One region of the Anaerocolumna sp. AGMB13020 genome, then DNA from elsewhere that is predicted to be linked to it. Evidence: riboswitches for the same ligand, from Rfam matches in the RefSeq annotation. Region 1 holds a riboswitch; each other region holds the start of a gene.
The links. A riboswitch is a leader RNA that binds a small molecule or an ion and turns the genes downstream of it on or off. The one in region 1 is predicted to bind cyclic di-GMP.
Positions count from the first base shown of each region.

Region 2: another riboswitch for cyclic di-GMP. It lies ahead of R2R35_RS10870 (methyl-accepting chemotaxis protein); the one in region 1 lies ahead of R2R35_RS24695 (DUF6783 domain-containing protein).
Region 3: another riboswitch for cyclic di-GMP. It lies ahead of R2R35_RS14385 (transglutaminase-like domain-containing protein); the one in region 1 lies ahead of R2R35_RS24695 (DUF6783 domain-containing protein).

Region 1 is NZ_CP136910.1:2,340,293-2,350,752, reverse strand. Features, by position in the region: rRNA gene rrf (5S ribosomal RNA) at 49-166, shown strand; tRNA gene R2R35_RS09330 (tRNA-OTHER) at 276-344, shown strand; rRNA gene R2R35_RS09325 (23S ribosomal RNA) at 567-3,466, shown strand; gene rhaD (rhamnulose-1-phosphate aldolase) at 4,016-4,840, shown strand; gene R2R35_RS09315 (glycerophosphodiester phosphodiesterase family protein) at 4,842-5,660, opposite strand; gene R2R35_RS09310 (S8 family peptidase) at 5,871-7,580, shown strand; gene R2R35_RS09305 (acyl-CoA thioesterase) at 7,596-8,048, opposite strand; cyclic di-GMP riboswitch class I at 8,263-8,353, shown strand; tRNA gene R2R35_RS09300 (tRNA-Gln) at 8,694-8,765, shown strand; gene R2R35_RS24695 (DUF6783 domain-containing protein) at 8,844-9,110, shown strand; gene R2R35_RS09295 (YczE/YyaS/YitT family protein) at 9,175-9,825, opposite strand; gene R2R35_RS09290 (tocopherol cyclase family protein) at 10,170-10,460, shown strand, end outside.
Region 2 is NZ_CP136910.1:2,694,085-2,704,544, forward strand. Features, by position in the region: gene R2R35_RS10850 (YdcF family protein) at 388-1,176, opposite strand; gene ahpF (alkyl hydroperoxide reductase subunit F) at 1,504-3,030, opposite strand; gene ahpC (alkyl hydroperoxide reductase subunit C) at 3,195-3,758, opposite strand; gene R2R35_RS10865 (hypothetical protein) at 4,246-4,629, opposite strand; gene R2R35_RS10870 (methyl-accepting chemotaxis protein) at 4,712-5,971, opposite strand; cyclic di-GMP riboswitch class I at 6,059-6,141, opposite strand; gene R2R35_RS10875 (SDR family NAD(P)-dependent oxidoreductase) at 6,320-7,057, opposite strand; gene R2R35_RS10880 (thiamine pyrophosphate-binding protein) at 7,093-8,721, opposite strand; gene R2R35_RS10885 (GAF domain-containing protein) at 8,740-9,174, opposite strand; gene R2R35_RS10890 (VOC family protein) at 9,555-9,947, opposite strand.
Region 3 is NZ_CP136910.1:3,495,977-3,506,436, forward strand. Features, by position in the region: gene R2R35_RS14380 (SpaA isopeptide-forming pilin-related protein) at 1-3,597, shown strand, start outside; cyclic di-GMP riboswitch class I at 3,846-3,936, shown strand; gene R2R35_RS14385 (transglutaminase-like domain-containing protein) at 3,950-4,759, shown strand; gene rpsJ (30S ribosomal protein S10) at 5,226-5,543, shown strand; gene rplC (50S ribosomal protein L3) at 5,710-6,342, shown strand; gene rplD (50S ribosomal protein L4) at 6,370-6,990, shown strand; gene rplW (50S ribosomal protein L23) at 6,990-7,289, shown strand; gene rplB (50S ribosomal protein L2) at 7,364-8,206, shown strand; gene rpsS (30S ribosomal protein S19) at 8,224-8,502, shown strand; gene rplV (50S ribosomal protein L22) at 8,534-8,920, shown strand; gene rpsC (30S ribosomal protein S3) at 8,932-9,588, shown strand; gene rplP (50S ribosomal protein L16) at 9,588-10,025, shown strand; gene rpmC (50S ribosomal protein L29) at 10,015-10,224, shown strand; gene rpsQ (30S ribosomal protein S17) at 10,439-10,460, shown strand, end outside.

The sequences.
Region 1 (10,460 bases):
CAATGATGTTAGTGAGGTTGCGGTATATTAATTGAATAGCAAAAAGTTTCCGGTGGCGATGCGCTTATGGGACACACCCGTTCCCATCCCGAACACGATGGTTAAGACGTAAGCGGCCGATGGTACTATACTGGAGACGGTATGGGAGAGCAGGTGGCTGCCGGATTATAAAATATTAAAATGACTTACATGAGGTTAGATATAGTGAGTTTAATAAAAACTAGTTAAGTAAGTCAAGTAATAATAAAAAAAACTACTTTATAGAGTTTCATAAAAGGGTTATAGCTTAATTGGAAGAGCAGCTGGTAACAGCGGGCATGAGTTCAATTCTCATTAGACCACTGTTTCTTAACTTTGAGTACAGACTATCAATAGATTGTCAAAGTACATATAAGAGAGAAACAAAACAATTGTACCTTGAAAACTACACATTTGATTTGAAGACATCTAATAAATATGCGTTTGTTTTTTTGCCACGCTAGACGGAAAAACAATGCAGACAGAAGAAGCAAAGGAGATTATATCAAGTTTGTGGAACTGAGACACAACAGTCGAAAGACTGCGAAGGTCAAGCTAATAAGAGCGCAGGGTGGATGCCTTGGCACTAAGAGCCGATGAAAGACGTGATAAGCTGCGATAAGCTGCGGTGAGGAGCAAATATCCTTTGACCCGCAGATTTCTGAATGGGGAAACCTGACGGAGCAAACCTCCGTTACTATTAAGTGAATACATAGCTTAATAGAGGGAACCCGGGGAACTGAAACATCTAAGTACCCGGAGGAAGAGAAAGAAAACTCGATTTCCAGAGTAGTGGCGAGCGAAATGGAAAGAGCCTAAACCAGAGGATTTATCTTCTGGGGTTATGGACCGCAACAAGTGAGATGAAAGGTAGCAGAATGGTTTTGGGAAAGCCAGCCAAAGAGAGTGAAAGCCTCGTATGCGAAACCGGAAGTCAGCGAGCGGGATCCGAAGTACCACGAGACACGAGAAACCTTGTGGGAATTAGGGGGGACCACCCCCCAAGGCTAAATACTACTTAGTGACCGATAGTGCATAGTACTGTGAAGGAAAGGTGAAAAGAACCCCGGGAGGGGAGTGAAAGAGAACCTGAAACCCTGTGTTTACAAGCTGTGGAACACCTATTTACAGGTGAACCGCGTACTTTTTGTAGAACGGTCCGGCGAGTTACGTTTACTGGCAAGGTTAAGAGTTTAAGACTCGGAGCCGAAGGGAAACCAAGTCTGAATAGGGCGAATAAGTCAGTAAAAGTAGACCCGAAACCGGGTGATCTACCCATGTCCAGGTTGAAGCTGCCGTAAAAGGCGGTGGAGGACCGAACACACATCCGTTGAAAAGGGTGGTGATGAGGTGTGGGTAGGGGAGAAATTCCAATCGAACCCGGAGATAGCTGGTTCTCCTCGAAATAGCTTTAGGGCTAGCCTTGGTTTAGTCTAATGGAGGTAGAGCACTGAATATCCTAGGGGGCGTCAAAGCTTACCGAAGATTATCAAACTCCGAATGCCATATAGATGATGACCAGGAGTCAGACTACACGAGATAAGTTGGGTAGTCAAAAGGGAAAAAGCCCAGACCACCAGCTAAGGTCCCAAAGTGCGTGTTAAGTGGAAAAGGATGTGGGATTTCGAAAACAACTAGGATGTTGGCTTAGAAGCAGCCACACATTAAAAGAGTGCGTAATAGCTCACTAGTCGAGAGGTCCTGCGCCGAAAATGTCCGGGGCTAAAACACGACACCGAAGCTGTGGATAGTAGTGAATACTACTGTGGTAGAGGAGCATTCTTAATACCGACGAAGCGATACCGTAAGGAGTCGTGGAGGGATAAGAAGAGAGAATGCCGGAATGAGTAGCGAGATGAAAGTGAGAATCTTTCAGGCCGAATATCTAAGGTTTCCAGAGTAAAGCTGATCTGCTCTGGGTAAGTCGGGACCTAAGGCGAGGTCGAAAGACGTAGTCGATGGACAACAGGTTGAAATTCCTGTACCTTATAAAAACAGAACTGTGGGGACGCAGAGACAAAGTCAGAGCCGGGTGAGGAATACCCGGTACAAGCGAGGTACCAGTGGAGCAGGAAAATCCGTTCCATAATGGGAAGACGTGATGTGGACCGAAATATAAGTAGGGAAGCTGATGGAGGCACTGCCAAGAAAAGCCGCTATTGTTTTTTATAAGCCCGTACCGTAAACCGACACAGGTGGATGAGGAGAGAATCCTAAGGCCGACGGGAGAAGCATTGTTAAGGAACTCGGCAAAATGACCCCGTAACTTCGGGAGAAGGGGTGCCTGTAGAAATACAGGCCGCAGAGAATTGGCCCAAGCAACTGTTTAGCAAAAACACAGGTCTATGCAAAACCGTAAGGTGAAGTATATGGGCTGACGCCTGCCCGGTGCTGGAAGGTTAAGGGGAGATGTTAGGAGCAATCCGAAGCGTTGAACTTAAGCCCCAGTAAACGGCGGCCGTAACTATAACGGTCCTAAGGTAGCGAAATTCCTTGTCGGGTAAGTTCCGACCCGCACGAAAGGCGTAATGATTTGGGCACTGTCTCGACAATGCACCCGGTGAAATTGAAATACCAGTGAAGATGCTGGTTACCTGCGCCAGGACGGAAAGACCCCATGGAGCTTTACTCTAGCTTGATACTGGGATTCGGTATTGCATGCACAGGATAGGTGGGAGGCTATGAAGCGGTGACTCCGGTTGCCGCAGAGCCGTTGTTGGGATACCACCCTTGCAGTACTGGGTTTCTAACATGTGCCCGTGATCCGGGCAGTGGACAATGTCAGGTGGGGAGTTTGACTGGGGCGGTCGCCTCCGAAAGGGTATCGGAGGCGCTCAAAGGTCCTCTCAGGATGGACGGAAACCATCCGCAGAGTGCAAAGGCATAAGAGGGCTTGACTGCGACACCGACGGGTGGAGCAGGTACGAAAGTAGGACTTAGTGATCCGGTGGTATAAAGTGGGATTGCCATCGCTCAACGGATAAAAGCTACCCTGGGGATAACAGGCTTATCACTCCCAAGAGTTCACATCGACGGAGTGGTTTGGCACCTCGATGTCGGCTCATCGCATCCTGGGGCTGTATTAGGTCCCAAGGGTTGGGCTGTTCGCCCATTAAAGCGGTACGCGAGCTGGGTTCAGAACGTCGTGAGACAGTTCGGTCCCTATCCGGCGCGGGCGTAGGATATTTGAGAGGAGCTGACCTTAGTACGAGAGGACCGGGTTGGACTGACCTCTGGTGTATCGGTTGCACTGCCAAGTGCATGGCCGAGTAGCCAAGTCGGGACGGGATAAACGCTGAAGGCATCTAAGCGTGAAGCCCCCCTTAAGATAAGATATCCCATGCGAATGCAGTAAGACCCCTGAAAGACGATCAGGTGGATAGGTTAGAGGTGGAAGTGCAGTAATGCATGCAGCTGACTAATACTAATAGGTCGAGGGCTTGACCTAAAGATTAGATGAAATCAAAAAAGTGTGTAGTTTTGAAGATACAAATCGAATGAAAGACTGTGAAAGTCTTATAAATAGAAGAGAGCCTGTGGGTCAGCTTAAAAAGTTGAGTTCACAGGTTTTTTGTATATACCTTATGATAATAGTTATACTGGTAAAGCATGTGTCTGTTACCTTGCATTCATCACCTGGATTAAATACTGATTGGAGATTACGCACTCTTGATCATAATGAATACAGACCTATGATTAATTTCAGGGAGCCAAATATCCTAATCCATGTAATAATATTTTTGTATATCTTTTTACTTAATACGATTAAAGGTTATAATCTGAAACAAAATAATAAACCATTTGACGCTTTCTATAGTGGGTTAATAGATAAATTTTACTAATTCATATGGATTGCATGGCTTTATGTATTATAGTGAGAAGGATTGTTAAATAAAAGATTTATTTACAAAGCAACAGTAACGCAGTATAATGTAATCATAAAACAACAAAATAAAAGGAAAGGAAAGGGAAAACAACACAATCCCAATATAAATATATGAAAATATTAGATACGAAATTCGTCAAAGGATTTATAAAGATGGCAGATGACGGCTTTCAACAGGGCTGGCACGAAAGAAATGGAGGTAATCTTTCTTACCGCTTGAAAGAAGAAGAAGTCATGGAGGTATTACCAAGACTTTCCAATAAGGATGAGTGGCTTAGCATTGGCACAAGTGTTCCTTTACTTGCCGGCGAATTCTTTCTTGTAACAGGAAGCGGGAAGTATTTTAGAAATATCAGTGTAGATCCGGAGGTTTGCATCACTATTATAGAAATTGATGAAACCGGTGAAAGATACCGTATAAGATGGGGATTAGCAGAAGGAGGAACTCCTACCAGTGAGCTTGCCACTCATTTAATGAATCATGAAGTTAAGAAGGCCGCAACCGGCGGAAAACACAGAGTTATTTATCATGCGCATACTACCAATATTATTGCCCTGACTTTTGTATTACCTTTAAGCGACAAGGTGTTTACCAGAGAGTTATGGGAAGCAGCTACAGAGTGTCCTGTAGTGTTCCCAAGAGGTGTTGGTGTGGTACACTGGATGGTTCCTGGCGGAAGGGACATTGCGGTAGCAACCAGCGAATTAATGAAGAAATATGATGTAGCCATCTGGGCACACCATGGTATGTTCTGTTCCGGTGAAGATTTCGACTTAACCTTTGGTCTTATGCATACAGTTGAGAAATCAGCAGAAATACTGGTAAAGATATTCTCCATGTCCGGTAAGCGACAGACCATAACACCTGATAATTTCAGGGATTTGGCTGAGGCTTTTAAAGTAGAACTTCCGGAAGAATTTTTATACGAGAAATAATTTATTGAGGAATAAACTGATCAAAAATAAAGTAATCAAACCGGCTCCGGCTCAAATTCAGGCTTTCCTGACTCTTAATGGTCCAGGCAAAGGCCGGAGTTCGGTAGAAATGCTTACACAAAATCAAAGAAAGCATATTCCTGTGTTTATAATTGTAGGATATAAAATCCGGCTTAGTTATAAAATTAAGCAGGAGATTTTGAAGAACAAAGTACAGTGAAAAGCTTCCTACTTCTTTATCTTTTATCAGATTACTGGCCAGCTGACCTCTTATAATGTCAGGGCGCTTACGTCTATACCAGAGCAGTACAAGAGGATTAAAAGATTCGATACAGTATTTTCCCTGGTAGTTTTCTAACATAGGAGCTGTAATATCACACACTGAGGTATCGTGTAATTCTACCTTGAATTCAACAATCAAGGGTACTTTACCCTGGACAATATCAAGCACTTCCTGCAGGGTTGGAATTCCTTCCTTGGATTGGTGAAGTTTGAGCTCCCTTAATTCTTTTAAAGTTAATTCTCTGACTTTCTTGTTAATATGGCACATTCTCTTAAGTGTAAAATCATGAAATACCACAGGTATATTATCTTTTGATAATTGTACATCCATTTCTATTCCATAATTGTTCTTGACGGCAAGCTTAAAGGCAGCCATTGAATTTTCCGGTACCTTGTCAGGGTCATTGTGCAGGCCTCTATGGGCATAATATGTTCCTTGAAACGGTGTGAAGTCTTTTCTGCGGAATAATTTTGGCATAATAGCCATTAGGTATAACAGAATCACCACTACCGGTATCAGACATAAATAAATCAACATAATTTCCTCCAGGACTAACATTTTGATAGAATTCAATAGTCTCAAATATTATAACACCCTATCAGGCAGGCTACAATCCTAACAGAAATAATTTTACAATTATTTAAAGCTGAATTATCAATAGTTATTTTTATATGGTTTTATCTAAAAAAGAATAAACCCGATTACAAATCATATATTTAAATAAGTTTAGTTAGAGGGAAAATAACTTTGGACCAAATTTGCAGGGATTGGATAATAGGGGAAGAATACAGCGATTTTATTTTTGAATATAGAAGAGATATTAATACCTTAGCTTCACTCCCTAATATCTGTTATAATATTATAAATGATACATATGCCGCCGTATATATGCCAACAACAGCAGTATCCACCAATGATTTGATGCATTCTTATGGTTACGGTATCTTTCCCAATCTATACGGCTTAATGGATGTTAGCAGTCTGGAAGCCTCCGGTGTTGTGCGGGTGAGAAATGTTCCTAATCTTGCGCTTAATGGGGAAGGCGTTCTTATTGGAATTGTCGATACCGGAATTGATTATACCCATGAAGCCTTTCGAAATGCAGATGGGACTACCAGAATCGTATCAATCTGGGATCAGACAATACAAAGCGGAGCATATCCGGATACCTATTATTACGGAACAGAATATAGCAGAGAACAGATAAATGAGGCACTGGCAAATGCTGATCCAAGGTCCATAGTACCGACAACGGATGAATTAGGACATGGTACATTTATGGCTGGGATTGCTGCCGGAACACCGAATCTTCAGAATAATTTCTCCGGGGTAGTACCGATGTCTGATCTTGTGGTAGTCAAATTAAAGCAGGCAAAGCAGAGTTCTAAAAGTTTTTTCCGTGTTCCGGCAGATGCAGTAAGTTACCAGGAAAATGATATTATGTTCGGCATACGTTATCTGGTGGAGGTAGCACGAAGACTTTCTAAACCGATAGCAATATGCATAGGACTGGGAACATCACAAGGCTCCCATGACGGAAGAGGAGCATTGCCAAGTTATGTGTCTGTATTAGCAGATCTGCCGGGGATTGTAATATCCATAGCAGCTGGAAATGAAGGGAATTCGGGTCATCATTTTAAAGGTGTCATAAATAGAGGCGGAGATCAGACGAATATGGTGGAGCTTAGGGTAGGTCCTAATGTTTCAGGATTTTCCATGCAGCTATGGGGGAATGCTCCCGGAACTTTCTCCATCGATATTTTATCCCCCACAGGAGAGTACATACCCAGAATACCCGCAAGAATTGGTGAATCCAGAGAAATCCGTTTTATATTTGAAGAAACGGTTATTTTTGTCGACTATTTTTTACTGGAAACCCAGACCGGTGATCAGCTTATACTTGTAAATTTTGACAAGCCCACTGAAGGAATCTGGCGGTTCAAGGTATATTCCAGTGGAGATTTGAATTCAGAATTCAATATATGGCTTCCGATTAGGGACTTTATCGGCACAGAAACGTATTTTACTCAGCCGGATCCCTTTATTACCATAACCTCTCCGGGAAATACAGTTATACCAATCATAGTAACTGCCTATGATCATACGAACAACAGCCTGTTTCTGCCGGCAGGGAGAGGCTTTACACGGCTGGGAGCCGTAAATCCAAGTCTTGCAGCGCCAGGAGTAAATCTGGTAGGGCCGGAGCCGGGAGGGACCTATGGAAGAAGATCTGGAACCAGCTTGGCAGCAGCCCATACAGCAGGTATAACCGCAATGTTACTTCAGTGGGGAATACAAACTGGTTATTATTCGCAGCTTGACAGTGTGGAAATCAAGAACCTTTTGATAAGAGGTGCCAGAAGAGATCCAAATAATACCTATCCTAACAGAGAGTGGGGATATGGCATTATTGACATCTATAATACGTTTATAAGCCTTAGAGGAGAACCAGGATAGAGGAAGTGCAGAGGGTTAATCGTCTGCCTTCCTTTTTTTCCAATTGTTGAATATATCAAAGACCTCAGGATAATCCCTTTTAAGGGAAACCGGTTTAAAGGAATTATTCAGAAAACAGTGTTCTGTTTCGCCTGTAGAATATGTAATCTTGTCCTCCTCATCTGTAATGGTATAGGTAATTGACATTTTAATACCATTAAAAGAGCTTATGACAGAATGTATAAGAATACTGTTGTTAAAACGTACAGGCTGTTTATAAATACAGGATATGTTTAAAACCGGAATCATAATACCTAATTGCTCAAGGGAAGCATAACTTAATCCCATCTGCTCCATAAAGTCAATGCGTGCTTCTTCAAACCAGCGTAGATAATTCGAATGGTGAATGATACCCATCTGGTCGGTTTCATAATATTGGGCTTTTCTTGCATAAGGTCTCATAAGCTTGATAATATCCTTTCTTTTCATTTCTCTGTAAATCGTAACACAGTTGATATATAATAACAAGTCATGTCTTTTTAATCGCTTAACGACCCAGGAATAATAGTAGAAGTGGTATATTTAGATAAAGATAAATTGGAATTACAAATATTTGGTAATAATAGAATAGTGTTTACATTTCAGCAAAAATGTGATAAAATCTATAACAGTAAAAAAAGTGATAACGGCAAAACGTTGGTTTCAACGACAAAGGCAAACCTGTTGAAAAGCAGGGACGCAAAACTATAGGGTCTTCCTGAGTAAACCTATTCAGATGGCAGCCAGTTCCCGAAGGAGATCTTTTTTTATGCAAATTTGTGTTAACTAACATTGATGAGGGTGAGTAGTTAAACGATACAGGATAATGCTTATGGGGAGTGAGCATATTTAGAGATTATGCCGGTGGATTATTGAGCTGTCATAATCTCTTATCCTGTATAAGCAATAATTTACAGAAAACGGGGCATAATATAGCAGGTATTGCAGGCATAAAATGCATTCCGCATAAACAATTTGAATAATTAAAAAAAATAAAAAAATTTTAAAAAAGTACTTGCCTTTTGTTATTTAATGAGTTATAATATCATTCGTGGCTGACACAGTGGTTGTCAGAAAAAACACAAAAAAGAATATTGGGCTATCGCCAAACGGTAAGGCACTGGACTCTGACTCCAGCATCTCAAGGTTCGAATCCTTGTAGCCCAGCTCTTAGAAATGAGTATCCTTGATACTCATTTTTTTTATGTATGAATTTAACGGAAAATCCTGGTCGACCTTACTAGGGTGTGTCTGAAAACTCATTGCACCATTCTGAATGCCCCACTTTGCGGTATTCTGCGTTGCAATTTTGGGAACGTAGCACCACTACGCACCCAAAATCACGCCTTGTCTCCCACAAAGTGGAACATACAGCCCGGCACAAGCAGTTTTCAGACACACCCTAGGTGGAAATACGGTAAACGAAAGAAACAAAGCATTATTTGTTTTTGGTATGGCAATGCATTCTGTTATGGATTTATAAAAGAAGCCGTAGTTGGACATATCCGATAGTCAGCGGATATGCCATTCTACGGCTTTTATAGTTGGAATGAAAAATAGCTGAAACCATGTATTGTCAGCTGGCCTGAGCTGTCTGAAAAAATACTTTATCCAGCCTGGTCTTCACCCAGGCTATTACAGGTCCAAGTAAAAAGGCTATTGCAACAGTGATAAATCCGATAGTAGTGCCCATTAAGAAACCAATGATACAAGCCGTTAGGTCCCAAGCCATACGGATTACACGAAAAGGAATCCGCCTAAAGCGTGAGGCCAATATAAATACAGTTGCATCATAAGGAGCAGAACCCAGATCCACAGCCATATAGACAGCCGCTGAAAGGATAAAGAGTATCAGTGCCGGAAGCAGAACCGCTATACGAATAAGCAGACTTTGGAATGCACCTGCCGGAAGAATCTGATTGAACAGCCAGGTGAAAAAGTCAGCGCAGTATCCTACTAAAAGCATATTGGCTAAAGTCCCCCAGCCTATTTGTGTACGGTCATATAAGATTACAATAATAAATAAAAGGGAATTAAAGATAACCTGCCAGCTTCCAAAGGATAAGGACAGTTTATTAGAGATACCAAGGTTCATGCTGGAGCAGGGGTCTGTACCGAAGTTCAGACGGATGAGAAAGGATAGTGAAAATCCCATTATGATAACGGCAGCCAGTACGGCAAGTATTCTTTTTTTGTCTTTTAAGTCAAATTTCATCTGTGTCTTCATAAGTTCCTCCAAGTGTCGTAAATACCTATTTAGCATCTTACAAAGAAATGTTCTGTTTGTCTATTTAAAAATAATTAATATTCTATCTATATTCAATATGGTAATTGCTGTAGTGTCATTTGCCACAGGTTAAAACAGGTATTTACAGACTTTTTCCTGAATTGGACAGTGCAAAAAAAATGTAAAAGCACCAGGATCTGGACAAGGGGAGATTCTAGGCATTTTACTGACAAATTCAAAGATTAATGATATAATAGAAGGCAGTGTTGTAATCAGCAAATTGAACATAAAGACTCAACTTATAAATCAAAAGCTTATAAGAAAGGGACAGGTAATTGGAAGTAATGAACAAATCAGACTTACGCAGGAATCTCTATATGTTAAAGGGGCCTCTGGCAACTCAGGGATATGACTGGTGGTGGCATAATTTTACCGGTTACAGCAGGAAAACAGGGGAGGAAAAGACCTTCTTTATTGAATATTATGTCTGTAACCCGGCACTGAGCAGAAATACGCCTATATTAGGACAGCTGCCAAGGAACAGGGCTGTTAACAGAAGACCCTCCTATGCGTTGATAAAAGCAGGCGTTTGGGGAACAGGTGCAAAGCAGATTCATAATTTCTATCCAATTTCT
Region 2 (10,460 bases), 350 kb from region 1:
TTCTGTGCCAGGTTATACATCTTAGAAATTGTTGTCACCAGCCATAGAACTTCTTTTATTTGCATTACAACGTTTACAGTTATTTCCATCCTCTAAAACCAGTGCCTGAAATACCTGCTGAGAAAAGAAAAAGGATTGAGAGACAGCAGTTCCAACTTCTGACTTGTTTCCGTTTACCGGCGCACAATCAAATTATTCTACCTCAATACTTGTTTTATTTATAGGTACAGGTCTTGCTTTTAAGGCGGGGCTTTTGTGCTGCTATTCTAGGCGGACAGGTTTTATCGAGGTAAGGGTAATATTTCATCATTAGTGCAATACATACAAACAAGCTGTAATATTTCTGCAAATTACAGGTATCGCAGATTTCAAAGCTTGCCAGTCTTCTTAATTTAATCTCATATTTCCAAAGAACGTATCTTTGACCACACCAAAGTATTCTCTTACATAATAATGAACGGTCAGCACATCATCATTTGGTGCACCGAATCCGCTGACTTGCTCAAACCCCTGCTGTTTTGCCAGTCTTACAGCACGATAAACATGAAATTGGTTGGTAACTACAACGATTTTTATCCTATTCTCTAGGGTATGACCTGTCTCTCTGCCCACAATAATATTCTTACTGTTGCGTAGATTCTCATAAGTATTCACCGAAGTATCCTCAAGTAATATCTTGCTACTATCTGCCCCAGAAGCAACAAGATATTCCTTCATTGCCAAAGCTTCTGTAATGTCTTCTCCTTTTCCTTGTCCTCCTGCTACGATTACAAAGGATTCGGGATTATCCTTCAGATAGGCAAGAGCCGTATCCAGCCGATTCTTTAATGCACGGGATACTGTGGTACCCTTTACCTGTGCTCCTAATACGATTACATAATCCGCTCCGGAAGAAGCCTCCTTCTTTCCTTCCATCCATATACTCCCTTCTGCAAAGGTAAAACTTCCGACCACTGTAATAAATAGCAGAAGAAAGCCATATCGGAAGAGCTTCGGAACAGGAAAATGATTAAGATGCAGGAAAAGCAAAGATATGCTAAGCAAAAGGCAGAATCCGCCCAGTGCAGGCCAGAACCATAAGAAAGCTGTACCGAGACCTGAATAAAATACAATTACAAAGAAATAAATTCCGCAGAGTAAAAAAATCAATAGAAAAAACAAGGCAAATGCAAGCATGGCATGGCCTCCTTTCACACCGGACTGCCGGTTCTTTTCAATTAATACATTTCAGTAAATTTCTAAAACTTATCTATTACTTTATCACGAATGAGTATAGATAGGCCATTCATTTTGTATTAATAATCATTAAGATTTTCTTGTGAAAATATTCCATCCCTGACGAAAGAGCACGTTATTCCTACCAAAGAAAATTATATCACAATCGCTCCAATTCCTTCTTCTCAAAATATAGATTAATCAAAGTATCTTTTATCAAATCTGGTATTAAAAAAGACACTACTTCAAATAAAAGTAGTGTCTTTTTTATCCACTAATCCGCTTGTTCTAATTGCGGATAATATAGTCAAAAGCACTCAGTGCTGCATTGGCTCCGGAACCCATTGCAATTACAATCTGTTTATATGGACTATTCGTACAGTCACCAGCTGCAAATACACCGGGGATATTCGTATTATTATGAATGTCCACTTCAATCTCACCGGAACGGGAGCGGGTCACTGTGTCACCAAGCCAGTCAGTGTTTGGTACAAGTCCTATCTGTACAAACACTCCCTGTAATTCTATGTGCTGCTCCTCACCTGTGGTTCTGTCGGCAAAAGTTATTCCGTTTACTTTATCTGTACCCGTTATTTCTTTTGTCTGTACATTCTTATATACGTTTACATTTCTTAAGCTATTCAACTTTTCCTGCAGTACTGCATCTGCCTTTAATTCCGACATAAATTCCAGTACAACAACCTTCTCTGCTATGCCCGCAAGGTCGATGGCTGCTTCGATACCAGAGTTACCGCCTCCGATGACTGCTACTGCTTTGCCCTTGAATAAAGGTCCGTCACAATGGGGGCAATAAGCAACTCCTTTGTTCTTAAATTCTGCCTCTCCGGGAACTCCTACATTTCTCCATCTGGCACCTGTACTTAAGATGACTGCCTTGCTTTTCAGCACAGCGCCGTTTTCCAGCTCAACTTCAATGAGATCCTTTTTCTTCAGACCTTTTGCACGAAGGGATTTTATTATATCAACCTCGTAATTTTTTACATGCTCTTCGAGGCTCTGTGCCAGCTTAGGCCCTTCTGTATATTGAATACCAATGAGATTCTCTATTCCCATGGTCTCCAGAACCTGACCGCCGAAGCGCTCTGCTACGATGCCAGTCCTTATGCCTTTCCTTGCCGCATAGATTGCAGCACTGGCACCTGCAGGGCCACCGCCAACTATAAGCACATCAAAAGGTTCTTTCTCCTCCAGCTCCGAAGCTTCCGGGAGGCTGCCAAGCTTTGCAAGAATATCTTCTACCGTCATTCTTCCGCCTGCCAGAAATTCACCATTCAGATAAAGAGCCGGTACAGCCAGAATATTCTTATCCTCAACCTCCTTCTTAAATACTCCTCCATCAATCATGGTATGCGTTATGTTAGGATTCAGCACACTCATAATACCGGCGGCCTGCACCACCTCCGGACAATTATGGCAACTTAAGCTGATGTAAGTTTCAAAGTGATACTCACCCTTTAAGTGCTTGATCTGCTCCTTTACTTTTTCTTCTATTTTAGGTGGTCTGCCGCTGACCTGAAGAAGTGCCAGTACAAAGGAGTTAAATTCATGCCCCAAGGGAATTCCTGCAAAGGTAAGGCCTTTTTCTTCTCCTTTACGGCAAATTTGAAAGCTGGGAGTTCTTGCAAGGCTTACCGGTTCTATATCTATTCTTTCTGAAAGAGAAGCCACTTCTTTTACGAAGTCCTCCAGCTCTTTTGAGGTATTATCAGAACCGGCACTTAACTTAATTAGCAGGTCGCTTTCCAGGAGCTTTAAATATTCACTTAGCTGATTTCGTATATCAGTATCCAGCATAATTTATACCCACTGCATATCGCAAGCCTTCCTGCGATGCTGCCACAAATAGAAAGAGTGAAAGAATCTCTACGTGGCATCCTTTCAATTTATCATTTTCTTTCACTCTTATTCCTCCTTAAAATGACTTTCCATATTACATGCCAATCAGCAATGTAAAACGCTTAAATCTTTCCTACCAGATCGAGGCTGGGCTTTAAGGTTGAGCCTCCCTCTTTCCACTTGGCAGGGCATACTTCACCGGGGTTGTTTCTTACATACTGAGCCGCTTTAATCTTATCCACCAGCACATCCGCATTACGGCCAATGCTGCCTGCATTAATCTCAACTGCTACAATAATTCCGTCCGGGTCAACTAAGAAGGTTCCTCTGTCTGCCAGTCCGTCAGCTTCGATTAATACATCAAAATTTCTGGAAATGGTATGAGAAGGATCACCGATCATGGTATAGGTAATCTTCTTGATAGCTTCAGAGGTATCATGCCAAGCTTTGTGTGTAAAATGAGTGTCAGTTGATACAGAGTACACTTCAGCTCCCAGTTTCTTAAAGGTATCATAATTGCTCTGTAAATCTTCCAGTTCTGTAGGGCACACGAAGGTGAAATCCGCAGGATAAAAGCAAATAATGCTCCAGTTTCCCTTGAAATCCTGTTCTGAAACCTCTACAAATTTACCGTTACGAAATGCCTGTGCTACAAATGGTTTTACTTCTGTTCCGATTAATGACATATTTATTTCCTCCTAAGATTTCAAATTTATTGATAAATTATTATTAATAACTAATACTAGTAATCATTACTGTTATTATAATATAACAAACTTAGATTTGTGTCAAGTACAAAATTACTAAATTTTGTGATTTTTCCTATTCCATTATTTTAATTGAATTGTCACAGAAATTCTTATTCGTGTACTATAACACGAATTTAAACAGACCTCCGCTTTTTCTCGTTCCAAATAACTTTAGCTCCATACAGCAAAAGTTACTAGGAGCAGCTCATAAAGCAAAAGCCATACGTGCTGCAGATAGGAATAACACACAAACTTTTCTTGTTATTATATTACACGAGGATAGATTCTCCTTTTATAAGCAATGGTATTCAATGTATTTATATTATGGTAATAAAAAACCGGTGAAATTTCTGTTTAAGAAATTTCACCGGTATGTATGGGAAGTCAGGGATTAAAAATCAATACGCAATCGGGAAAGTTATAATTAAAGCTTTGCCATTAACCAAGTCATAGCTTCTTCTTCATTTAAGAAAGCCTGCTGAGGGAACTTAGATGAAATAGCTCTATTGATCTGCATTTTTACAATTGCACTGTCTACGATGGAGGCAGTAGCAACAAGATTATTCTCTGCAAGCCAGTCAGCATGTTTAGCCATAACTTCTCCAAGATCGGACATTTTGTATTTTCTTAAGTCAGCAGCACTTACCCAAGGCTTATTACCCATTGCAGGTCCGATAACCTTTTCATACTGACTATGATATTCAATATAGTCTTCCTTTGTCCAAGAACCTACGGGTGTTTCAAATACTAGTCTTTTTTCAACATCGTAATTAATAGTATACAGCCCCTTTGGGTGTGTAATCATCATAATAATTTTCCTCCTGAGTAAAATATTATATTTTTGAAACAGAGTAAATCTCTGTGACAAGCGATGAAAAAATTACAGATTGTTATTGATCAAATTCTACCAACTGCTGCTTTAATGTCTCAGCAATATTATACATCTCTTTCGAGCATTCTGCTACTAACTGTATCAGATTATTCTGCTCTTCAACGGAGGAAGAAACCTCTTCTGTTCCGGCGGCAGTTTCTTCGGAGATACTCGCAACCGTTGCAATCATATCTTCAGCTTCTTTTGCATCTTCTGTTAAAGTGGCAGTCGCATTATATGCAGCTTTAACTTTTACACCGATAGAATATACCTTATCGGATATATCAGATATGGAAGACACGGTCTTCTCAAATGCCTTTTCCTGTTCCTGTGAAAGGTCATTGGCTTTGGTAATTTGCGTTACTGTATTTTCTATTCCCTGTTGTACATCGTTTATAATTTCTGTAATCTGCTTTCCGGATTCTGCTGACTGTTCTGCAAGCTTACGAATTTCTTCGGATACAACGGCAAACCCTCTTCCGTGCTCGCCTGCTCTTGCAGCTTCTATTGCAGCATTTAAGGCTAACAGATTTGTCTGTTGTGCTACGCCTTTTATTACCTCTAATATTTTTCCGATTTCTTTGGACTTGTCCATTAAGTCCGTGATTGCTCCTCGCATATTCTCAGTAAGAACCTTGTTCTCAGCCATCTTTTCTTCCTGGAATTTGATGGATCCCTTCACTTCCTCCATGGCATTAATTGCTCCGTCAGCAACTTTATCTGACTGTGCCATATCTTCACCGATACAAAGAATCATCTCGGTAATATTATTGATGCGCACACTTCCTTTTTCGGTTGATTCAGCCTGCTGAGTTGCGCCTTCTGCCAACTGTGTTATAGATAGTGTAACTCTGCTTGAAATATCACTCATTTCAGCTGAAGATTGTTTTAACTCACTGGTCGAATAGGTTATGATATCGACAGATTCCTTTACACTGCCAATAAATTCTTTTATGCCTGCAGGAAGATGACCTTGTGTTCTTGTGGATTCAGCGGCTGCCGCAACTTCCTGGTATGCCGTCTCTGTCACATTACCCAAATCAATTTCTCGCAATTTCTGGTTCAGTAAAAATGCAAGGCAAAGGGTAGCCACTACCCCTATCACTACTGCAAAAATAACCATAAAAAGCAGAAGGCTTAAAGTGCTGCCTCCTTTGTTTAACAATGACTGGGCTTTAAAAAATCCGCCTGCGGTTACAAGAACAATGCTGCCTGATAAAACGGCTAAACTAGTGATAAAAACATTTTTTTTCAAGCCTTTTTCTCTGAAAATTTCCACTTTCAAGTCCTCCTGCAATTATAAGCTGTTTCTATAGCATTAAAAAAGCCATTTGTAGTTGATACCCCACAAATGGCTAATATTAACTACGGCAACCCGACTATCATAGTTTTCACCTTAGACTCGTGGCTTTGCGTCCCCATCTTTAGAAGAGTTTGCTATTTTCAATTAATCTGGATATAGAAATAAATTGCATAATTTGTAATTCTACACTATATTTCTAAATATCTTGCTATATTATGTCATATCATGTCTATTCGCATAATAAGATTATACACCAATTTGCTCAAAAGTCAAATTATTAATACACAATTTTACAGAATAGTTAAATTTTATTTAACCGCAGTCTTATAAAGACAGACCGCCGTCAATTACAATTGTCTGACCTACGATATACCTGGAGATATCCTGACACAAGAAGTATGCAAGCTCTGCAACCTCCTCCGCTTCACAGAATCTCTTTGCAGGTACCTGCTGTTTGTAGGCTTCTGCTGCATCTCCTAAGGTATCCAGCATATCTGTTATAATAATTCCAGGTGCTATTGCATTGACACTGATGTTATTTGCAATAAGCTCTGTACCAAGTACCTTGGTAAAGGCTGCAACTCCTGCTTTAGAGGCAGTATAGCTATAGGAGGCTGGAAGCATCTTAACGGCTGCAAGTGAACTGATATTAACGATTTTACCGGAGTTCTGTTTGATCATATGGGGTGCTACCAGCTGGCACAGATTGAACATACCGGTCAGGTTGGTATTTATTACATCACTCCATTCGCTGTCTGTCATTCCGGTTATGGTATTATAACGTACAATGCCTGCATTATTAACCAAAATATCGATTTTTCCAAGCTTTTCGATTGTAAAGTCTACCAGAGCCTCAAGTTCTTCTCTTTTTGCCACATCACAACGGAAAATATATGCCTTTCTTCCAAAACTCTTAATTTCTTCCTGTACTTTAAGGGCGGATTCTTCATTGCTTACGTAATTGATAACTACATCTGCACCTTCTTTTGCGAGCTTTACTGCTATCGCTCTGCCAATACCTCTGGATGCTCCTGTTACTAATGCTACCTTTCCTTCTAACATATCATGTCCTCCTTAAGCATATTGTTTTATTTATATTAATTGTGTTTCTGTAATGCTTTCAGTCTGTCTCCGTTTGGTGCAGGTTCACTGCCGTCTGTAATTAGCTCTACGACCACAGGGCCCTCCGCTTCCCGCAAGAATTCCGGAAGCTCCTTTATCTGACTATTCTCGCTAATAACCATTGTCTTTAGGCCACAGGCAGCCATCATATCAGCTATGCTGATTCTCTTCTGGCAAAAACCATTAACTACTCTTTCAAACAGGAACTTATGTCCATGTTCTACAAATCCTAACATAGCATTATTAATAATAAAGTAAACAATGGGTAATTCATATTCTGCTGCAGTCAGTACTTCCATTCCATTCATAAAGAAGTCTCCGTCACCGGCAAATACAGCAACGCTTCGCCCCGGATAGGCTGCTTGCACACCGACTGCACCACCAATTGCAGAACCCATGGCAGCATAATTTAAATTGGTCTCAAAGTCTCCGCCTTCCGGTATAGAAAGATATTTAAAGGCATAATTCATAAATTCGCCCATATCTGCCATATAATAAGTATCCTTAGGCATATATTCCGGTAGCTGTTCCATAAACTCCTTAAGGCTTACACCCGTATTTACTTTCTCTACCGGATTATTGATTGCTGTTCTCTCAAAGCCTGTCTGCCCTGCTGCTTTGGTATTCTGTATAATATAAGGTAAAGCTACCTCTAAATCAGCACAAAGCTTAACATCCGTCTTATAGACTTTTCCAAGCTCTTTTATATCCCAGTCAATGTGAATAACCTTCTTCCCCTCTGTTAAGGCTTTACTGAAGTTATTGGTTGCATTCTCTCCCAAACTGGTTCCAAGGATGAGCAGGCAGTCAACAGAAGGGTCATTTACGTAAGCAGAGGCGGCATCTGTGCTTGCAAAACCATAGTTCCCAAGATTCAGCGGGAAATCATTTGATACCACACCTTTACCTTCTGGTGTTGTGATAACCGGCCATTGCAGGTGCTTACTTATTTCTTTTACAAGTTCTGATTTTCCTCTTGCGCCTTTACCTGCCAGGATGAGTCCTTTCCCTGATTCCTCTATTACCTTGCAGGCTTCTTCTAAACTCTTATTGTCATCTGATGCTGAAACATATGCTGTTGCTGTAAAATCCGGAACTTCCCCGGGCAGGCTGGCAAGCTGAATATCGATGGGAACAGATAAAAATACAGGACCCATGGGAACTGTTAAAGCTGTCTTTACAGCCAGTTCCAGTTCTTTCATTACATCCTCTTCTTTTAATACCGTCTTACTGTATTTTGTAATTGGTCTGAGAATCTCTTCCGTATTAAGTTCCTGGATGGCCCCTTTCCCTATCTGCCATCTGTGAACATAACCAGTAAGGAACAGAACAGGCGCTTTGGCCCTGAATGCATCTCCCACACCGTTCATCATATTGTTTGCTCCGACACCGCCGGCACCCATACAAACCGCAAGCTTTCCGCTGACGCTGGCATATCTGGCGGCCATATAAGCTGCACCGCCTTCGTTCTTGGCAACAATAGGTTTAATTGAAACGTCGTTTAATGCATCAAAAAGCGGACTGATTGTACCTGCTGGTATGCCGAATATATAGTCCACTCCTGCTTTTTTCAAGAATTCCAAAATCCCGTTAGCTATCCTCATTTGTAACTCCCCTTATAATTAATATTGATTTTTTAAGTAGTCATCTGCCAATTTACTGCAAGTCTCCATTTCCTCTTTGGTAAACTGGTGGTATTTTCCGATAGAAGCTATGCAGATTATGGCCTTCACCTCATCCTCTCTTACAACCGGAATTATCATAATACTATCAATTCCAAAAAGAAAAAAAGCATCCGCTGATCTGGTGTCATTTTTGGTGTCATAGATTTCAATCGGCTGCTTTTTGGTCGTAATCTCCCTTAATATGAAGGTATCCTTAACATATACGGGATTCTGTCCATGTACTGTTTTCCATTTTTCAATTCCAAGTATATCCGTCTGTGTTTTGTAAAAGGGCTTCAGGCGGCCTTCTTCTATCCTGTGATAGCCGATATCCTCTACCGTTGTTACTTCTGAAATTTTTTGAAATAATTCCTCCAGAATTGTTACTTCCATCCTTATCTTCCTTTCTGAATCTTTTGTAGTGTTTAAGTATTACTAAAGCTAATTTATAAAACTGTATTTATAATCTGTCTTAATAGTAAAATAAATACAGATTTTACCTTTTTTGTTAATTTTTATTATCAATTAATACTATTTTATTCCATTATAACACATTGTACTAACTTTTCAAATAGTTCTTCCAAACTAATTTATAAAATTCTGGTACAGCATATTATCCATTTATCCGATTTACTCCTAAGCGCTGTATTTCTGCTAGAACCCTTCATTCTCTCTGCCTTGTTTTTAGCTTCTCCACTACTGAGAAAAGCATGCATCCTTTCAAAAAAGGACTGCTGTAATCTTTCACAGCAGTCCTTTTTTTCTTACATTTTTTATTTTATATTTATTACATTGTTGTTGTCATCTGTTACATACGTTCCTTTCGACATATCCAATATGATGTATTCATTCTCCCATCTGTCTTTTATGACCGCACATTTCCCAATGGGAATATCAAAAGGACCATCTTTGACCATACCTCCTGCTTTAAGAATTTGTTCAATTGCCTCTGATACAGAATCTACGCAAAAATCGACATCCCTCCTTTTTCTTTCTGTCTGAAGGACAAATTCTGTAATACCTTCCTCCATTCCTAATCCAACCATTTTCTCCGTCCGCCATAACAATTTTAGACCCATGCCGTCACAGTAATACTTCATGCCCTCATCCAGATCAGAAACATATAGCTCTATGCAATCCACATTCTTTAATAATGCTGACTTCATCTTCTTCTCCTCATTTACAGCTGTACCTGTATCTTTCCCAACTGCCTGTTTTTTATGCATTATAGCAGAGAGAAGGCGACATCTGTATGTCTTATTCGAAAATTTAAAAAGCTCGTTCTATATCCAATCCAGCTTTATACTTGATAACAAATTTTTATTGCATTAAAGTTAAGTTTACAAAAAGGGACAAAGGCGAGGAATAAATTTACTATTTAAAGTAGGATTTAGTCAGAAGATAAAGAAATGGAATAGTTGAAGAATCTGAGCAACGACCATTGATTATATTGAGTGAAATTTAGATGGTAAGATTTACTACGAAGAAGCCGCTAAAATTGCAAGTTATGAATGTATTGCGTGATTTGATTTTACAAGGCGATATTGTTTTTTGTGATGTCAACTTGTTATTCTTCTGCTTACAGGTATGTGCGGCATCCGTTTTTTATGGGCTTTTCACAGATTGAAAAAGGAAACTGCTTGTGCCGGACTGGAGGTTCCACCCTATGGAGTCAAGGT
Region 3 (10,460 bases), 1.2 Mb from region 1:
AACATTATTATCAATACAGATAAAACCTATGAAAACCAGGCAGTATTTTCCGGAAAAGCCGAAGAAGAAACCATAGATGGTGTATACACTGCTTCTTACGGATTGTCTGATACAGCCTTTAATAATGGTAAAAAAGAAGGAACTCTCGACAGACAGAAAAGGGAAATAGGCTGGAAGATATATACCAACTATCTCTCCGTTGATAAAGGCAGTAACATTGTTATTGAGGATACCTATGACAGCGGACAGCACCTTCTCGAAGACTCTTTTATAGTAACAAAGTATAAATTGGATGCTTCGGGAAATACCGTAAAGGATGGTATTGCCCTGATTAAAGATACCGACTATACTCTGGAACCTTATGAGAATGGACTGGGTTTTAAGGTTACTATAACAAAGAATCCTCAAGATCCTTATGTTATTGAGTATAAAACGAAGATTGACGGACTTTCAAAAGCAAACTACAACAATAAGGCTACTGTAATAAAAGGCGCCTCATCTGCATCTTATGAAGCAAAGGTTTCATATCCTGATTATAATAATTTTGTTGAGAAAGCAGCAACAGATGTAGATTCTAATATGAAGGTATACCCGGATGATGAAATCAATTGGAAAGTGGCATTGAATAAGAGTCTTTCGGAAGTGCAGAATGCAATCTTCACTGATGTGATAAGCAGTGGCCATGTATACTTAAATGACAGCCTTAAAGTATATAAGATTACGAATATAAATACCGGAACGAGAGAAATTGTCGATCCTGCCTCCGGTGAATATACCTTAATCAGTGTTGCAGGCAGCAATGCAGGAGAATGGAACTTAACGGTTATCTTTAGCAGTACGATAACCTCCAAATATGAGATAGAATATAAGACGGTGGTAACCGCTAAAACCGGAGTAATCAAAAATTCTGCGAAACTGACAGGAACTGGAGTATCAAAGACCAGCAGTGCCAATAATGGTTCCGGCTTTTCAGTTACTCAAACAGCCTTTGGTACAGGTGGAGGTACCACCAATAAAGGAAAAATAACCATTAATAAAAGGGATAAGGATACGGGAGCTCTCATAACCTCCTCAAATGCTGAATTTGAGCTTTATTATTACCTGAATGGTACAAAGACGGTTATCAGCGGCAGCAGCCAGCAGACGACAAACGGCATCCTTGTTTATCAGGGACTATCCTACAGAACCTATTATTTAAGAGAACTGACACCCCCCGGAGGTTATTATTCAAACAATACAGAATATGAAATAACGGTTAACTCCACAAATAAAAGCGTAGTAAAAGACATTATTAATGAGGCCAAAAAGGGTATCAAGGTAGTCAAGGTAGATTTGGACCAAAGCAGCAAGAAACTGGTAGGAGCCAAATTCAAACTTGTAAAAATTGAGTCTGACAGTACAGAAACTGTTATAGATGAAAAAGCAACCAATACAAATGGAGAGCTGTTGTTTAACGGGCTGGAGTATGGAAATTACAAGTTAATAGAAACAGCGGCACCAAACGGTTATCAGCTGCCCCTGGAGGTGGAATCTGAAGTTATTGAAATCCAATCTGAAACTGTGAATCCTTTGGTCTTTACAATCAGGAACGAAAGCAAGAAGTCCTTAAAGGTAATAAAAGAGGATAAGGATACGGACTCAAAGAAATTATCCGGAGCTGTATTCAAGCTTTATGATTCTGGGAATCAGCAGATTGGTGATACCTACTCCAGTGACAGCAATGGAATAGTGGTGATTTTCGGACTTATAAACGGTATCTACAAATTGGTAGAAATAACGGCACCGGAGGGTTATCAGCTGCCCCCGGATACAGAAACTACAATAGTAATTGACGCTGCAGTTGATCAATCCTCTGATGGCAGCTTAGATAATATCATAACCAAGGTTATTAAAAACGAGAGTAAAAAGTCATTAAAAATAGTTAAAGAAGATAAAGAAAATAGTTCTAAGAAATTATTCGGAGCTGTATTCAAGCTCTATGATTCTGCGAACCAGCAAATTGGCGATACCTACTCCAGTGACAGCAATGGAATAGTATCGATTCCCGGTCTGGTAAATGGCACTTACAAGTTAGTAGAAATAACTGCGCCGGAGGGCTATCAGCTGCCCCAGAATACAGAGACTGCAATCATAATAAATGCAGCAGAAGATTTATCTTCCGATGACAGCCTGGACAATATAATAACCAAAGTTATCAAAAATGCATCTCTAAAGACAATTAAAATTATCAAAGTTGATTCGGAGGAACCTGACAAGACACTTCAAGGGGCAGAATTCAAACTTTATGATGCAGATAATGTACTTATAGGTACGTATACGACAGACAGCAAGGGTGAGATTATAATATCAGGACTGAAGGTCGGCAGCTACAGACTGGTAGAAACCAAAGCACCGGAAGGTTATAAACTCCCGGACAATCCGGTTACCTTCATTGAGATAACCCATGATACAGATTACGACACGATACTGCCTTCCATTGGTAATGAAGTCTACCGTTCCATTAAGGTTATCAAGGTTGATGCAGAAGAGGAAGGAATTGTACTAAAAAATGCGGAATTTGAGTTATGGAAAGACGGTAAAAAGGTAGCGGATAACATTAAGACGGATGACAATGGGATTGCGGTCATTCCCAATTTGCTGCTTGGTGATTATAAACTGATAGAGATCAAGGCACCAGAAGGGTATATAACACCAACTGCCAATGAAACGGATATAGAGATAAAGGTTGGTTCGCCTTTGCAGATAACAGTAACGGTAGAAAATGATATCCTCAGAACGTTGATTATTCGCAAGCTGGACAGAAGTGATAAGACAAAATTATTGGAAGGAGCAGAGTTCACAGTAACAGCTCCGGATGGTACCATAGAAATCCTTAAGACCGGAAATGATGGAACAGCAGTTCTTACGGGGCTTAAGTTCGGAGAGTATCTGGTGAAGGAAACGAAAGCTCCTCAGGGGTATATATTGGATACCAGGACAAATACAGTAAGAATAGACAATACCAGTATTGTATTTACAATTGAGGTGGAAAACCAGCTATACATACCCGATATTATTATAACGCCCGGACAGCCAGGCACACCAACGCCAACACCGACGCCAATCCCTACACCGACACCGAGTGTGACACCGGTGCCTACCAAGACGCCGACGCCTACGGTTAATCCCGAGCCAACACCAACCAAGGAGCCAATTATTGAGCTTACGCCGGAAAACACACCAAAAGGTGGAAAGATACCAGTACCTGATGGTGGTAAACCTTCTATAACAAAGAAACCTGACAACGGTAAAGCTACCGTTGATAAAGATGGAAATTGGAGTTATATACCGGATAAGGACTTTACAGGAAAAGACGATTTTACAATAGTAATAAAACATCCTGACGGAACGGAAGAGGAAGTGCTCATAGAAATTGATGTAAATGAAGTTCCCAAAGGCGGTGTTACGGGAGATTCTGAAGCGGAAGACCCGGAAGGAGTTAAGGTGCCTAAGACGGGAGAAGAGTTTCCTATGGGGCTGTTACCTATTGCATTAATAGGTATTGCAGCCGGTGGTATCGCATTTATTAGAGTTAAGAAAAAAGAAGATATTGAATAAAAATCAAAAATAGAAAGAAGCAATGCCACTGATTGAAGCAATAATAGGATGCTGGGTCAGTGGCATTGCTTTTATAAAAAAAGTTAGAAAGATAAAACATCCTGTATATCTGTGTAGTAAAAGGAAATATAAATCTAGTCAAATTTACTATACCAAATTATAACAGCCTGTGTTATAATGTAGTCATAAAATATACGTCATATTTCTACAAAATATTTTTTTGAAACTTGTAGATGCTCGGTGCTTTCCACCGATAAAGGCAAAACCAGCGAAAGCTGGTGACGCAAAGCTAGAGGGCCTTAACTTATGCAGAGCATAAGCTGGCAGCCAGTTACCGAAAGGGGAGTTTTTTGTGTATAATTTTTTAAGAAAAAGTGTATTGTTTCTATTAATAGCAGTATTTTTAATAAGTACAGCAGGATATTCTATTACTGCAAAGGCAGCGGATTCTTTTCTTGACAAGAGTGAATTAGAAAAAGGAATCGTAACAGTAAACTACCAAATAGATGCCAAGGCTCTTGCAAAAGTAAGAGTAACAAAAAAAGACACGCAATACATATATGATCTGAAAGATGGAATGAGGCTTCCTCTTCAATCAGGAAACGGAAGCTATAGAGTTGAAATTCTTCTTCATGTTGAAGGAAACAAATATCGTAAGGCAGCCGAAGAAACGGTAGAATACAATACGGATAACGGTAAATCAATTTATCTTCAGAGTAACACCGTGGTTTATTGGCAGTCGGATATGAAGGCAGTTGCAAAAGCAGAGAAACTAACGGAGAATGCCAAAACGGATTCAGAAAAAGTACTGGCAATCTATAATTACATCGTTAAGAATGTCAAGTATGACACGAAGAAAGCCCGTACCGTAGAAGCTGGTTATATTCCTTCTGTAAATGATATATTTAAAACCAATCTCGGAATCTGCTATGACTATTCCGTTTTGTTCGCCTCTATGTTAAGAAGCATAGGAGTACCCGTTAAAGTACTTATGGGATCATCCTCTGATGTAACGGAGTATCATTCCTGGAATCAGGTATATTTAAGTGATAAGAAGTCCTGGATCCTTGTAGATACGACACTCGATGCCGGAAAGACAGCAAAAAGCATCAGCACCCTTTCTAAAGATGCTGGACATTATTCAGCCGACAGACAATACTAACTGGTATTGATTTAAAAAGTTTGTTCTTTCTTCCTATAACAATATATTGAAAAAGAGTACTGCGGATAAATTACCCCTATTTGCAGATACTCTTTTTTATTGGAAAAAAATATCTGCATAAATTGTTGAAAAAATTAAAAAAAATCTAAAAAAATACCTTGCATTATTGATTTTACTATAGTATAATTAGTACTGTTGTGACATTGATAGCGTAGAAACGTGAGGTTGCTACATACATATGTAGGTTTTCCGTGGAGCGAATGTCAAGTTATGAAACTGGCGACAAGTCACTGTACAAATTAAGATTCTGCGATTCCGAGCAGATTCGTGTGAGTTACCCTTAAGGGATCGGCTTCCTAGCTTTGGTGAGCCTTTTAAGGACCTTATGAACGGGACACACACGGCCAAGTGTACAGTCACCGCTTGTCGTACTGCAATTAAGTGCGAAAAGGAGGCGACTTTTTTTATGGCAAGTCAAGTAATGAGGATTACATTGAAAGCGTATGATCATCAGTTAATCGATCAGTCAGCTGCGAAAATCATCGAGACTGTAAAAAAGACAGGATCAAAGGTGAGTGGACCCGTACCCCTACCTACTAAGAAGGAAGTAGTAACAATTCTTAGAGCGGTACACAAATACAAGGATTCAAGAGAGCAGTTCGAGCAGAGAACTCACAAGAGATTAATCGATATCATCACACCTACACAGAAAACGGTAGATTCTTTATCAAGATTAGAAATGCCCGCCGGTGTGTACATCGACATCAAGATGAAAACAAAGTAATCAAACAACAGAAGTAATGAAAATCCTTTAGGGTTTATATATAGGGAAGGGTTCACAGGAATCCGCACCAAGGTAGACCATCTAGGATGATTGCACGCAGTACAATGCACATGTTGCAGCTGTTACATGGTGTAATCCGCTGTAGATTAAACAGGAGGTGCAAGAAATGAAAAAAGCAATATTAGCTACAAAAGTCGGAATGACTCAGATTTTCAATGAAAACGGAAGCCTTATTCCCGTTACTGTATTACAGGCAGGACCTTGCGTTGTAACACAGGTTAAAACAATTGAAAATGACGGATATGCAGCTGTTCAGGTTGGATACGGCGACATCCGTGAAGTATTAGTAAACAAGCCTAGAAAAGGACACTTTGCAAAAGCAGGTGTTGCAAACAAAAAACATCTTAAAGAGTTCAAGTTTGAGAATGCTGCTGATTATACAGTAGGACAAGAAATCAAAGCTGACATCTTCGCAGAAGGTGACAAGATTGATGCTACTGCTAAATCAAAAGGTAAGGGATTCCAAGGCGCAATTAAGAGATATGGTCAGTCCAGAGGACCTATGGCTCACGGTTCCAAATTCCACAGACATGCCGGTTCCAACGGTGCTGCTACAACACCCGGACGTGTATTCAAGGGTAAGCACATGCCTGGACATATGGGTCATGTAAAAGTAACAGTTCAGAATTTGGAAATTGTTAAAATTGATGCTGACAAGAACATTATTTTAGTAAAAGGTGCCGTACCCGGACCTAAGAAATCTTTAGTAATGTTAAAGAATACCGTAAAGGCAAACTAGAAGCTTTGAGAAAGGAGGACGACACAGATGGCAAACGTATCTGTTTATAATATGGAAGGCAAAGAAGTTGGTTCTATCGAACTTAACGATGCAGTCTTCGGAGTAGAAGTTAACGATCATTTAGTTCATATGGCAGTTGTTCAGCAGCTGGCTAATAAACGTCAGGGTACACAGAGCGCCAAAACCCGTGCAGAAGTAAGCGGTGGCGGAAGAAAACCTTGGAGACAGAAGGGAACCGGTCATGCAAGACAGGGTTCAACAAGATCACCTCAGTGGAAGGGCGGCGGTATCGTATTCGCTCCCAAGCCCAGAGATTATTCCTTCAAAATGAACAAGAAAGAGAAGCAGCTTGCTCTTAAATCTGCTTTAACTTCCAGAGTAGAAGAGAAGAAAATCGTAGTATTAGATGAATTAACATTCAGCGGAATCAAGACCAAAGAATTCGTTAAGGTTCTTGATAACTTAAAGGTAAATAAAGCACTGGTAGTTCTTGGCGAAAAGGATGAGAAAGTAGTTCTCTCTGCAAGAAATATCCCCACTGTGCTTACAGCAATTCCTGGAACTATCAATGTATATGATATCTTAAAGTATGATACACTGGTACTCACCAAGGATGCGGTGGCAAAAATCGAGGAGGTGTACGCATAATGGCTGATTTAAAATTTTATGATGTGATTTTAAAACCGATCATAACGGAAAAGAGCATGAACTCTATGTCCGAAAAGAAATACACTTTCTCTGTAGCTCCCAGCGCTACAAAGAACCAGATAAAAGAAGCGGTTGAGAAAATGTTCGCAGGAACAAAGGTTGTTAGTGTCAACACTATGAACCTTGACGGAAAGAACCGCAGACGTGGAAATACTTCCGGTAAGACATCAAAGGTTAAGAAGGCTATCGTTCAGTTAACTGCTGACAGCCCTGAAATCGAGATTTTCTCCGGACTGTAAGAAACAAAGTAACAGATTATGGTGTTTATTCGCCGATAACAGAATAAAATAAATGCTCGAAAGGAGTGCAAAAGATGGGAATTAAAAAGTTTAACCCATATACACCTTCCAGAAGACATATGACCTCATCTGATTTTTCAGAAATCACCACATCTACACCTGAGAAATCTTTAGTTGTTTCCTTAAACAAAAATGCAGGTCGTAACAATCAGGGAAAAATTACAGTAAGACATCAGGGCGGCGGCTCTAGAAAAAAATATAGATTAGTGGATTTTAAGAGAAGAAAAGACGGAGTACCTGCAAAGGTCCTGACAATCGAATATGATCCTAACAGAACAGCAAACATTGCATTGATCTGCTATGCTGACGGTGAGAAATCCTATATCCTTGCTCCTAACGGATTACAGGTTGGAACCACACTGATGAATGGTGAGACAGCAGAGATCAAAGTAGGAAACTGCTTACCACTTCAGAATATTCCTGTTGGTACACAGATTCACAACATTGAATTATATCCCGGTAAAGGCGGCCAGTTAGTTCGTTCAGCAGGTAACTCTGCACAGTTAATGGCGAAAGAAGGCAAATATGCAACACTTCGTCTTCCCTCCGGTGAAATGAGATTAGTTCCTATCATCTGCCGTGCAACCATCGGACAGGTAGGTAACATTGATCATGAGTTAATTAACATCGGTAAAGCGGGACGTAAACGTCATATGGGTATCAGACCTACAGTCCGCGGTTCCGTAATGAATCCTAACGACCATCCTCACGGTGGTGGTGAAGGTAGAACTGGTATTGGTCGTCCGGGTCCTGTTACGCCTTGGGGTAAACCTGCTCTTGGCTTAAAGACCAGAAAGAACAATAAACAGTCTAACAAGATGATTGTAAGAAGAAGAGATGGTAAAACTGTTAAATAAATAAGGAGGTTAAACCTATGGCTCGTTCATTAAAAAAAGGACCCTTCGCTGATGAGCATTTACTGAAAAAAGTTGATGCAGTGATTAAAACAGGCGATAAATCTGTAATTAAGACATGGTCACGTCGTTCTACGATTTTCCCTCAGATGCTTGGACTCACCATTGCTGTACATGATGGTAGAAGACATGTGCCTGTATATGTTACAGAAGATATGGTTGGCCACAAGTTAGGTGAATTTGTTGCAACCAGAACTTATAGAGGACACGGAAAAGACGAAAAGAAATCAAAGAGATAAAGTAACTTTGAATTGAAAGGAGGTTTCATCCATGGCGAAAGGACATAGATCCCAGATAAAGAGAGAAAGAAATGAGAAGAAGGATACAAGACCGAGAGCAAAGGTTTCTTATGCAAGAGTATCTGTTCAGAAAGCTTGTTTCGTTTTAGACGCCATTCGCGGTAAAGATGTTGAATCAGCTCTTGGTATTTTAGCTTATAATCCCAGATATGCTTCAACTGTAATAGATAAAGTTTTAAAATCAGCAATTGCTAACGCAGAGAATAATAACAATATGGATGTGAGCAAGTTATATATACAGGAGTGCTACGCTAACCAGGCTCCTACAATGAAAAGAATCAGACCTAGGGCACAGGGAAGAGCTTACAGAATCTTAAAGAGATTAAGCCACATCACTGTTGTGCTAAATGAAAGATAAGGAGGGCAATAATGGGACAGAAAGTTAATCCTCATGGTTTAAGAGTCGGAGTTATTCATGACTGGGATTCAAGATGGTATGCAGAAGCTGACTTTGCAGATAACTTAGTAGAAGACTACAATATCAGAACATACCTGAAAAAGAAATTATACAGTGCGGGTATTTCAAAAATTGAAATCGAGCGTGCTTCTGACCGTTTAAAGGTTATTATCTTTACAGCTAAACCCGGTGTGGTTATCGGTAAAGGCGGACAGGAAATCGAGAAATTAAAGATTGAAATCCAGAAGTTCACAACGAAGAAATTGATGGTTGATATCAAAGAAATCAAAAAACCGGATGTAAATGCTCAGTTAGTAGCTGAAAACATTGCTGCTCAGCTTGAGAACCGTATATCTTTCAGAAGAGCAATGAAAACAACTATGGCAAGAACCATGAGAGCAGGCGCTAAGGGTATTAAAGCCGCTGTTGCTGGTCGTCTTGGCGGTGCTGATATGGCTCGTACAGAATTCTACAGTGAAGGAACTATTCCGTTACAGACATTACGTGCGGATATTGATTATGGATTTGCAGAAGCAGACACCACTTTTGGTAAATTAGGCGTTAAAGTATGGATTTATCAAGGTGAAGTACTTCCCACAAAGGCAAAAAAGGAAGGGAGCGATAAATAATGTTAATGCCAAAAAGAGTAAAACGCCGTAAACAGTTCCGTGGCTCCATGGCAGGAAAGGCAACTAGAGGTAATACTATCTCTAACGGCGAATTTGGTCTGGTATCATTAGAACCAGCTTGGATAAAATCAAACCAAATCGAAGCAGCCCGTATCGCGATGACACGTTACATCAAGCGTGGCGGTAAAGTTTGGATTAAAATATTCCCCGATAAGCCAGTAACAACTAAACCTGCTGAAACTCGAATGGGTTCCGGTAAAGGATCTTTAGAGTACTGGGTAGCTGTTGTTAAACCGGGCCGCGTAATGTTCGAAATCGCAGGCGTTCCGGAAGAAACCGCAAGAGAAGCTTTAAGACTTGCAATGCACAAACTTCCCGTTAAGTGCAAAATAGTTTCTCGCGCAGATTTAGAAGGAGGTGCGGGCAGTGAAAACTAGTAAATTTTTAGAAGATTTAAACGTAAAAACAGCAAGTGAGCTGAACGACGAATTAGTAGCTGCTAAAAAGGAACTTTTCAACTTAAGGTTCCAGAACGCAACAAACCAGCTGGATAATACAAGCCGTATCAAAGATGTAAGAAAGAATATTGCTAGAATCCAGACAGTTATTTCTGAAAAAGCAAAAGCATCCAACTAATTATAAATATGATATCAATGCTCCCAGAGGTTATGTGAAAATAAATGCGATTTTCACCAAATGTGAAAATAGAAAGCGATTTTCGCGGAGTGTGAAAATGAAAAAATGATTTTCGCTGAGTGTGAAAATTAAGAACCAATTTTCACTTTTATCTAGGTAGTATCGCGAATGAACTCGCGATATGTACGGGTGTTATTGGGAAAGGAGAATTGTTGTGGAAAGAAATCTGAGAAAAG